DNA from 3 places in the Streptomyces sp. GL_141 genome. Region 2 is predicted to be linked to each of the others. Evidence: riboswitches for the same ligand, from Rfam matches in the RefSeq annotation. Region 2 holds a riboswitch; each other region holds the start of a gene.
What was found. A riboswitch is a leader RNA that binds a small molecule or an ion and turns the genes downstream of it on or off. The one in region 2 is predicted to bind cyclic di-AMP.

Region 1 (3,265 bases), 3.2 Mb from region 2:
TGCGCGTTCGGGCCGCCGAGGTAGCGGAACAGCGGGAGGTCGGAGGCCTCGGACGCGGCGTGCGCCACGGCGAGGGAGACGCCGAGGATGGCGTTGGCGCCGAGGGAGCCCTTGTTCTCGGTGGCGTCCAGGTCGATCATCGCCTGGTCGATCAGGCGCTGCTCGGTGGCGTCGTAGCCGACGAGCTCCGGGCCGAGCTGCTCGATGACGGCGAGGACGGCCTTCTCTACGCCCTTGCCGAAGTAACGGTTGGGGTCACCGTCACGGAGCTCTACGGCTTCGAACGCTCCGGTGGAGGCGCCGGACGGGACTGCAGCACGGCCGGTGCTGCCATCGTCGAGGCCCACCTCGACCTCGACCGTGGGGTTGCCTCGGGAGTCCAGGATTTCCCGGGCTACGACGACGTCGATGGACGGCACGAGCATCTCCTTCTGGGATGTGACGCTGGGTGTGCGGTGGCATGTCAGGCCGTGGGATGGCCTTGCCGCTTAGAGCCTAACCGCCTCCGGGCACTCGGCCAGCCGACCGCCCGGGCCTTGGGACGAAAAAGGGCCTGAATGCCCCTCTTACAGGACATAGGGCCCTTGATCATCGGCGATCCGGAAGGTCCGTCAGGCCGGCCGCGTCCGCACACAGCACCGCCCGGCGCGAAGGGGGTTGCGCGCCGGGCGGTGGAATTACGTGGTGGAGCTACGTGTGGAACTACTGCGCGTCGCGAAAGCGGACACGACCGTTCTCACATGTTTCAGCTGAGGTTCAGCTTCTGACCCGGGTAGATCAGGTCGGCGTCCGAGACGATGTCCTTGTTGAGCTCGAAGAGCTTCTCCCAGCCACCGGACACGTTGTTCGCGTCGGCGATCGCACCCAGCGTGTCGCCGGACTTGACCTCGTAGGAACCGTTGCCCGTCTTGGGGGCTTCGGTCTTCGGTGCGGCCGGGGCGGCCGGACGCTCGGAGCGGGTGGTCGGAGCCTCGACGCGCTTGGTCTCCTTCTTCGACTCGGCCTTCTTCTCCTGCTTCGGCGCCGGCTTCGGCTGGGTCTTCGGCTTGGAGGGGGTCTCCGCCGAGCCGCCGTTGTAGGAGGAGTTCGACAGGCCGACGCCACAGGACGGCCAGGCGCCCTTGCCCTGGCCCTTGAGGACCTTCTCGGCGATGGCTATCTGCTGCGACTTGGAGGCCTGGTTGGCCTGCGCGGCGTACGTCTTGCCGCCGTACGCGGCCCACGTGGAGGACGAGAACTGCAGGCCGCCGTAGTAGCCGTTGCCCGTGTTGATGGACCAGTTGCCGCCGGACTCGCACGCGGCGACGCGGTCCCATTCACCGGCGGTCGCGGCGGAAGCGGTGCCCGCGGCCATCAGCGGCGCGGCCACGGCGACACCGGCGACGCCGGCCAGAGTGACGATGCGGACGGCCTTGGAGCCGCGACGGTGCTTGCCCTTGCCCGAAAGCAGCATGGAGTTCTCCTCACCGACGCCTACGAGGTGAGCTGTCGGGTTCGGGCGAGTGAGTGCCCGGCCGAGCGACCTAGCGCTCGGCTTAACCCCTAGCCGGTTCCGTGACCGTCTCTCAACGGCCGGTTCCGGCGCCTACCTTGGTTCCCCCGCTCCTGCCTTCGGCGCTTTACGCGACGAGTGTTCCCTCCGTCCGCCGGCAGGATTCGGCGATGCGGTCGAAGGAGCCCGCGGTGGCGAGCGATTCAGAAGGTAGACAGGTCTCCCCCCGATGTTCAACGAGGGACATCGGGGGGAAACGGTGCCTACTTGCGCTCCCCGGAAGGGCGTTTGCGCAGGTGAGGGCCGGGTTTGCGGAACCGTCCGGGCCGGACACGCCAGTTGACCTGAAGAGACACATGTCTCACTTACAGAAAACGGACAATCAGCTGGTTCCGGGCGCCTTAAGTGCCCTTATTGATGCGTTAGATCCAGGTTCTGACCGGGCTTGATCAGGTCCGCATCGCCGCCGATGACCTGCTCGTTGGCCTCGTACAGCCCCTTCCAGCCGCCCTTCACTCCGTTGGCGTCCGCGATCGCGACGAGGCTGTCGCCCGCCTTCACGGTGTACGTCGGCTCCGACGCGGCATCAGATGCGGCGGGCGTCTCGACCGCGGCCTGGCCGCGGTGCTTGCCGCCGCCCTCGGCCGCGCCGGGGGTCGCCGGAGCGCTCGGGGCGGCCGAACCGCCGGGTGCGGCCGGAGTCGTCGGGGCCGTGGGATCAACCGGGTTGAGCGGATTTGCCGGGTTCGAGGTATTACCGGGATTCGCCGGGTTCGCCGGGTCCGTCGGGTTCGCCGCGTCCCCCGGGCCGGACGGGGATATCGGAGCCGTCGGGCCCACCGGCACGGTCGGGTCCACCGGCGGCGGCGCCGGAGTCGTGGGGTCCACCGGAGCGACGGGGCCCACCGGGGCGGTGGGGTCCACCGGGCTCGTGGGAGCCGTCGGATCGCCCGGGAGTCCCGGAGGCGGCGCCTGGAGGTCCGGCTCGGGCATGACGGGCAGTTCGCCGGGCACGCCGATCGGATAGTCGGGCAGCGGCGAGTCCGACGGAGCCGGCGCGGCCGGGCCCTTCGGCGTCGGCGCCCCGAAGTCCGTGGACGGCTTGCCCGAGCCGGTGTGCGGCACGGAGTCGTCCGGGCGGGACGGGGCGGGGGTGGCGGATCCGGAACCGCCGGGCAGACCCGGGTCCACCACGGCGGCGGGCGCGTCCTGCGTCAGGCCGGCCTGCACCGCGCACAGCGGCCACGCCACGGGACCCCGGGAGGCCAGGACCCGTTCGGCCACGGCGATCTGCTGGGAGCGGCTGGCGAGGTCGGGGCGCTCGGCGAAGTCGAGCCCGCCGGCGCTCTTCCACTGCTCCTGGCTGAACTGCAGCCCGCCGTAGGTGCCGCCGCCGAAGTTGGCACTCCAGGTGCCACCGCTCTCGCACTCGGCGACCTTGTCCCATGTGGAGGTCTCCGCGGCGCTCGCGCCGGTGGCCGCGAGCAGCGGCAGGGCGAGTGCGGTGCCGGTGACTCCGGCGGTGACGACAAGTGCGGGCACTTGTCGGGGGCGTCTGTGGCGGCCGTTCCCGGAACGCATGAGGCTGCACCTTTCGCATAACGGCGGGGTAACGGCAGAACCTAGCGGCCTTCGAACGCCTGTCACAAGTTTGGGCAGCCAACTGACTTCAGGTCAGGCAGGTTTCAGGTGGTTTGGGTGATCTTTTCGGCAGTGGATTCGGCCATGAAGCGGACCGGGAGCGTCCGCAGTCCCCGCATGATGAGCCCACCG
Region 2 (3,265 bases):
CGCGAGCGACGAGAACGAGGGGGCGGAGCAGTGAGCGACACCGCAGCCGTCACGATGACCTTCCACCCGCGCCCCGAGGCCGGCGACCCGCAGCCGTGGGCCTTCCCGGCCCCCGAGCGCGGGGCACTGGCCAACGGCCTGACCCTGCTGCGCTGCCACCGCCCGGGCCAGCAGGTGGTCGCGGTCGAGATCAACCTCGCCGCCCCGCTCGACGCGGAGCCCGAGGGCCTCGACGGCGTGGCCACGATCATGGTGCGCGCCCTGTCCGAGGGCACCGACAAGCGCTCCGCCGAGGACTTCGCCGCCGAGCTGGAGCGCTGCGGCGCCACCCTCGACGCGCACGCCGACCACCCCGGCCTGCGGGTCTCCCTGGAGGTCCCGGCCTCCCGCCTGCACAAGGCGCTGGGGCTGGTCGCCGAGGCGCTGCGCTCGCCGGCCTTCGCCGACGCCGAGGTCGACCGCCTGGTGCGCAACCGGCTCGACGAGATCCCGCACGAGAGCGCCAACCCGCAGCGCCGCGCCGCCAAGCAGCTCTCCAAGGAGCTCTTCCCGGCCACCCTGCGGATGTCGCGCCCGCGCCAGGGGACCGAGGAGACGGTCGCCCGCATCGACTCCGCGGCCGTACGCGCCTTCTACGAGGCCCACGTGCGCCCCGCGACCGCCACCGCGGTGGTCGTCGGCGATCTGACCGGCATCGACCTGGACGCCGTCCTGGCCGACACCCTGGGCGCGTGGACCGGTGACACCACCGCCCCGCGCCCGGTCCCGCCGATCACCGCCGACGACACGGGCCGCGTGGTCATCGTGGACCGGCCCGGCGCGGTCCAGACGCAGCTGCTGATCGGCCGCATCGGGGCGGACCGGCACGACCGGGTCTGGGCGCCCCAGGTGCTCGGTACGTACTGCCTGGGCGGCACGCTCACCTCCCGGCTGGACAAGGTGCTGCGCGAGGAGAAGGGGTACACGTACGGCGTGCGCGCCTTCGGACAGGTGCTGCGCTCCACCGCCGACGGCAAGGGCGCCTCGATGCTCGCCATCAGCGGCTCGGTGGACACCCCGAACACCGGCCCGGCCCTGGACGACCTCTGGACGGTGCTGCGCACCCTCGCGGAGGGCGGCCTGACCGACGCCGAACGGGACGTGGCCGTGCAGAACTTGGTGGGGGTGGCCCCGCTGAAGTTCGAGACGGCCGCCTCCGTCGCGGGCACGCTCGCCGACCAGGTCGAGCAGGAGCTGCCGGACGACTATCAGGCGCAGTTGTACGCGCGGCTCGCCGAAACCGGGACGGTGGAGGCCACTTCGGCGGTCGTCAGTGCCTTCCCGGTGGACCGTCTGGTCACGGTCCTGGTCGGCGACGCCTCGCAGATCGAGGAGCCCGTGCGGGCCCTCGGGATCGGCGAAGTGACCGTGGTCACCAACTGATCGTCAGTTGATCTCCGGGTGATCTCCGGGTGGTGTCTGGCGGGCCGTCAACTGGCCCGCCGCTCAAGGGGCTCCGGCGGCTTGTCCGTCGGGGTCCCTTTTGGGTTCATTGTCCGTTTAGTGGTGTGGTTGCTTGTATGTGGTGTGGCGTACGCAACAAAAGGGCGTGTCTGTTTGGCGATTGACTGATGATCCGCCTAGCGTCGGCCGTGCTGTTCGTCAGTTGTAACCGCCGCGACCCCGCGGCACCGGACAGCGATCGCCGAGTCCCCGTCAGGCGCGAGCCTGGGGAGCCGGGGACCCACTTGTGTCCCTGGGGTGAATCGGACCGCCTCGCAAGAGGGGGTCCGTAGGAGACCTTCCTGCTCCGAACCCGTCAGCTAACCCGGTAGGCGAGAGGGAAGGAAAGGATCAGCCCCTTCATGGCGTTTGGCAGTAGTGCCGCCGGCAAGCACCGTGGTTCGAGCCGTATGAGCCGCAGGACCGCCGGCTATGCCGGCATAGCCGCCCTCGCCGCGACCGGCGTCGTCGGCTCCCTGGCCGGCCCCGCGTTCGCCGCGGACCAGTCCCCCTCCATCGAGGACACCGGCAGCCTCAACACCATCGTGGTGGCCGACGAGCTCGCCGGTGACGTCGAGGCCCAGGCCCAGTCCCAGCAGCGGGCCGCAGAGGCCGCCGCCGCCAAGGCGCAGGCCGAGGCCGACGCCAAGCAGCGGGCCGCCGAGGCCAAGGCGAAGGCCGAAGCCCAGGCGAAGGCCGAGCGCGAGGCCGCCGAGCGCGCCGCCCGCGAAGAGGAGCGCAAGCGCCTCAACACCTTCGTGTCGCCGCTCGACAACACCTACGTCAGCACCCAGTACCACGCGGGTGGCGGCATGTGGTCCTCCGGCAGCCACACGGGCATCGACTTCCACGCCGCCTCCGGCACCGAGGTGCACGCCGTGGGCCTCGGCACCGTGGTCGAGGCGGGCTACGGCGGTGCGTACGGCAACAACGTCGTCATCAAGCACGCCGACGGCACGTACACCCAGTACGGCCACATGTCCTCGCTGAGCGTCTCCGTCGGCCAGCAGGTCACCCCGGGCCAGAAGATCGGCCTGTCGGGCTCCACCGGCAACTCCAGCGGCCCGCACCTGCACTTCGAGGCCCGCACCGGCGCCGACTACGGCTCGGACATCAACCCGGTCACGTACCTGCGCTCGCACGGCGTCACCGTCTGACCCGCTGCGCTCCGCACCACACGTCTTCCGCGAAGGCCCCGGCTCTCTGAGAGCCGGGGCCTTCGTCGTGTTTCGGGCTCCGCGTCGTGTGAATGTTTCGTATTTCCGGCCGCTCTCGGAAATTATCGTGTGTTGCAATAGAGTCGCAACGCGCACAGTCATACGAAAAAGGCGGAGGTCCGGTCTTGCGTATTCCCGCGCACACGGTATGCACAGCAATCCGCGACGACATCGTCTCCGGGGTGTTCGGGCCCGGCGCCCGGCTGACCGAGGAGGTGCTGGCCCGCCGGTACGGGGTCTCGCGCGTCCCGGTGCGCGAGGCGCTGCGCACGCTGGAGTCCGAGGGGTTCGTGACCACCCGCCGGCACGCGGGCGCCTGCGTGGCCGAGCCGACCGAGCAGGAGGCCGCCGACCTCCTGGAGCTGCGGATGCTCCTGGAGCCCCTCGCGGCCGCCCGCGCGGCCCGGCGGCGCAGCGAGGCCCACCTCAAGGTGCTGCGCGGCCTGGTCAGACTGGGCCAGGAGCGGGCCAGGAGGGGGCAGGGGGAGGATCTGCGCTCCCTGGGCGGCTGGTTCCACGAGACGCTCTCCCAGGCCTCGGGCAGCCCCGGGCTCATCGCGCTGCTC
Region 3 (3,265 bases), 960 kb from region 2:
ACGAGGCCGGGGTCGAACCGGACCTGGTCTGTGTGGCCAAGGCCCTCTCCGGCGGCTACGTGCCCGTCGGCGCGACCCTGGGCAAGGACTGGATCTTCAAGAAGGTCTACTCCTCCATGGACCGGGTGCTCGTCCACTCCGCCAGCTTCGGCTCCAACGCGCAGGCGATGGCGGCCGGGCTCGCCGTCCTCTCCGTCATGGAGGACGAGCAGGTGGTGGCCCATGCCCGCGTGATGGGAGACCTGCTGCGCGGGCGGCTCGCCGCGCTCGTGGACGAGTACGAGCTGCTCCACGAGGTACGGGGACGCGGGCTGATGATCGGCATCGAGTTCGGCCGGCCGTCCTCGCTGGGCCTGCGGAGCCGCTGGAGCATGCTGCAGGCGGCGCGCAAGGGGCTGTTCGCGCAGATGGTCGTGGTGCCGCTGCTGCAGAAGCACCGGATCCTCACGCAGGTCTCCGGGGACCATCTGGAAGTGATCAAGCTGATCCCGCCGCTGATCGTGGACGAGGCGGACGTCGACCGGTTCGTCGGCGCCTTCCGCGCGGTCATGGACGAGGCCCACGGCGGCGGCGCGCTGATGTGGGACTTCGGCAGGACGCTGGTGAGGCAGGCCGTCGCCAACCGCTGAGTCAATCGCCGGGCCGGCGGCTCGGCGGGCGACGGCCCACCTCGTGGGGCGTCAGTCCAGCAGCCGGTCGCGGAGCCTGCCGAGGGTCTCGGGCGCGAGCCCGAGGCCCTCGGCGAGGTAACGCTGCACGCCGCCCCACTCTTCGTCGATGGCGTCGAAGGCCGTGGTCAGATACGGGGCGCGGGCGTCGAAGAGCGGGGCGAGCAGCTCCATCACCTCGGGGGCGCGGGCCTCGGGCGCATCGCTGCCCCGGCGGACCCGGTAGCGGTTGTGCGGGGCGTTCGACTCCAGGTAGTCCGCGACGATCGCCTCCCGTTCGACGCCCAGCGCGAGCAGGGTGACGGCGATCGACAGGCCGGCCCGGTCCTTCCCGGCGGCGCAGTGCATGAGGGCCGGGACGCTGTCCTCGGCGAGCGCGTGCACCACCCGGCTGTGCTCGGCGGTACGGGTCCGGATCATCGTCCGGTACGAACGGGACATCCGAGCGGCGGCCTTGCCCTCGCCCAGGAGCTCGCGGAGCTGCGCCAGGTCCCCGTCGCGGACCATCTTCCAGAACTCCCGGCCGTCGGCCGGATCCGACAGCGGAATGCCGACGTTGCGCACACCGGGCAGCTCCACGTCCGGACCCTCCAGCGCGTGGTCGGCTCCGTTGCGGAAGTCGAAGACGGTGTGCAGTCCGAGCGACGCGAGGAATTCCGCGTCGCTTTCGGTGGCATGCGCCAGATGTCCGCTTCGGAACAGTCGTCCCGACTTGACCCGTCGACCGTCCGTGGTCGGCAATCCGCCCACGTCGCGGAAGTTGCGCACTCCGGTCAGCGCCGGCTCCTGCGGCGCCAGATCGGTGTGGGGGCTCTGGGGTATCGGCTGGGTCACCGGGCTCCTCCGTGTCGTCGTCGTTGATGGTGTCCGAATTACGCTACTTCTGGGCAACTTGCCATAGCGAGAGGCGAGATCGGACACACCCCCGTGAGCCAGATCATACGGTGACCGTGAGTGGCTGATCACGAATGGCGAATTGCCTTGCTGGGGCGGTTGTTGAAGGGGAGGAATGGACGGAGGGTGACCGGAATTCCGGCGGCCCGTCATCTTCAAGATTCCGTTGGGGAATTCATGACTTGTTCCGCACGGCCGGACTCGATTACGTTCGCGATCGATCCGGACGGACCGCCTAATCCTGCCGCCGACCGGAAACCGCACCCGACTATTCACGCGCGTGGCAGGAGCGGGGGAACCAGGTAAGCCGCTGTTCCGGATCTCCGGTTGAGATCTTTACAACGGGACAGCTCGGGGTGAAGCCGTACATGTGCCGTTCACCGGCACGGGGGCGGCCGGACATCTCCAGTCCGAACCCGACAGCTCACCTCGCAGGCGTCGGAGAGGAATTCGACATGTCCGGAACGGGTAAGCACCGCCGTCCCAAGTCCCGCTCGATATCCCGCGGGTTCGCCGTCGCGGGCACCGGTGGCGCGGCCCTCGCGCTTCCGCTGCTCGGCGCCACCGGCGCCCACGCCGCGGGCGTCCCGGCCGCGGCGCCCGCCGCCGCTCCGGTCCAGGCCCCGCAGGCCGTGGCCCCGCAGGCCGCCGCCGCGCTCCAGGCCGCGCCGGCCGCCGCGCAGGGCGCCCCCACCGTCTACACCGTGGTGCCGGGCGACCACCTCTCCAAGATCGCCGAAAGCCGGCACCTCACCGGTGGCTGGGAGCAGCTCTACGCGGACAACCGCGAGGCCGTCGGCGCCGACCCGTCGCTGATCCACCCGGGCCTCAAGCTCACGCTCGGCGCCAAGGGCGCGGCTCCGGCCGCGGCGGCGAAGTCCGCGCCGTCGAAGTCCGCGCCGGCCGAAACGCCGAAGCCGGCCAAGAAGTCCGCTTCCTCCGGTTCCTCGGATTCTTCCGATCCTTCCGGTTCTTCCACTTCTGGTGATTCGTCGGATTCCTCCGACGCGGTCGCCGCGCCCGCCCCGAAGGCGCCCGCCAAGCAGCAGAGCGGCTCGGCCTCGACCGGCTGGGTCGCCCCGGTCGGCGGCGGCATGTCGACCGCGTACAGGGTCTCCGGCGCCATGTGGTCCAGCGGCTACCACACCGGTGTCGACTTCAGCGCGAGCTCCGGAACCACCGTCAGGGCGGTCGGCGCCGGCACCGTCGTCTCCGCCGGGTGGAGCGGCTCGTACGGCAACGAGGTGGTCATCCGGCACGCCGACGGCAAGTACAGCCAGTACGCGCACCTCTCCCAGCTGTCCGTCTCGTCCGGTCAGAGCGTCACCGGCGGCCAGAGCATCGGCCTCTCCGGTTCCACGGGCAACTCGACCGGCCCGCACCTGCACTTCGAGATCCGCACCGGGCCCTCGTACGGCTCGGACATCGACCCGCTGGCCTACCTCCGCTCGAAGGGCGTCAGCATCTGAATCCGGGGCGCTGTCGGAGGTGCCGGTTAGGCTGCACGTTTCGACAGGGGACGGGACGGTCGTGGCATGAAGGTCAGCGCAAGGGAGCTCAACCGCTCCACCCTCGCACGGCAGTTGCTGCTGCGGCGCGAGGAGATGAGCGTCGGTGACGGGGTCCGCCGGGTGGTCGCCCTCCAGGCGCAGCACGCGGCCTCGCCCTACCTCGCGCTGTGGAACCGGCTCGCCGGTTTCGAC

Region 1: another riboswitch for cyclic di-AMP. It lies ahead of AC3IX6_RS23190 (transglycosylase family protein); the one in region 2 lies ahead of AC3IX6_RS08715 (M23 family metallopeptidase).
Region 3: another riboswitch for cyclic di-AMP. It lies ahead of AC3IX6_RS04765 (M23 family metallopeptidase); the one in region 2 lies ahead of AC3IX6_RS08715 (M23 family metallopeptidase).

What each region holds. Positions count from the first base shown of each region.
Region 1 is NZ_CM174402.1:5,214,501-5,217,765, reverse strand. It holds gene eno (phosphopyruvate hydratase) at 1-425, opposite strand, end outside; gene AC3IX6_RS23190 (transglycosylase family protein) at 746-1,453, opposite strand; cyclic di-AMP (ydaO/yuaA leader) riboswitch at 1,456-1,627, opposite strand; gene AC3IX6_RS23185 (LysM peptidoglycan-binding domain-containing protein) at 1,904-3,034, opposite strand; partial or broken gene AC3IX6_RS23180 (cytochrome P450) at 3,178-3,265, opposite strand, start outside.
Region 2 is NZ_CM174402.1:2,056,726-2,059,990, reverse strand. It holds gene AC3IX6_RS08725 (M16 family metallopeptidase) at 1-34, shown strand, start outside; gene AC3IX6_RS08720 (M16 family metallopeptidase) at 55-1,422, shown strand; cyclic di-AMP (ydaO/yuaA leader) riboswitch at 1,673-1,832, shown strand; gene AC3IX6_RS08715 (M23 family metallopeptidase) at 1,845-2,639, shown strand; gene AC3IX6_RS08710 (GntR family transcriptional regulator) at 2,825-3,265, shown strand, end outside.
Region 3 is NZ_CM174402.1:1,093,332-1,096,596, reverse strand. It holds gene AC3IX6_RS04775 (aspartate aminotransferase family protein) at 1-629, shown strand, start outside; gene AC3IX6_RS04770 (tyrosine-protein phosphatase) at 681-1,502, opposite strand; cyclic di-AMP (ydaO/yuaA leader) riboswitch at 1,818-2,015, shown strand; gene AC3IX6_RS04765 (M23 family metallopeptidase) at 2,018-3,031, shown strand; gene AC3IX6_RS04760 (winged helix DNA-binding domain-containing protein) at 3,098-3,265, shown strand, end outside.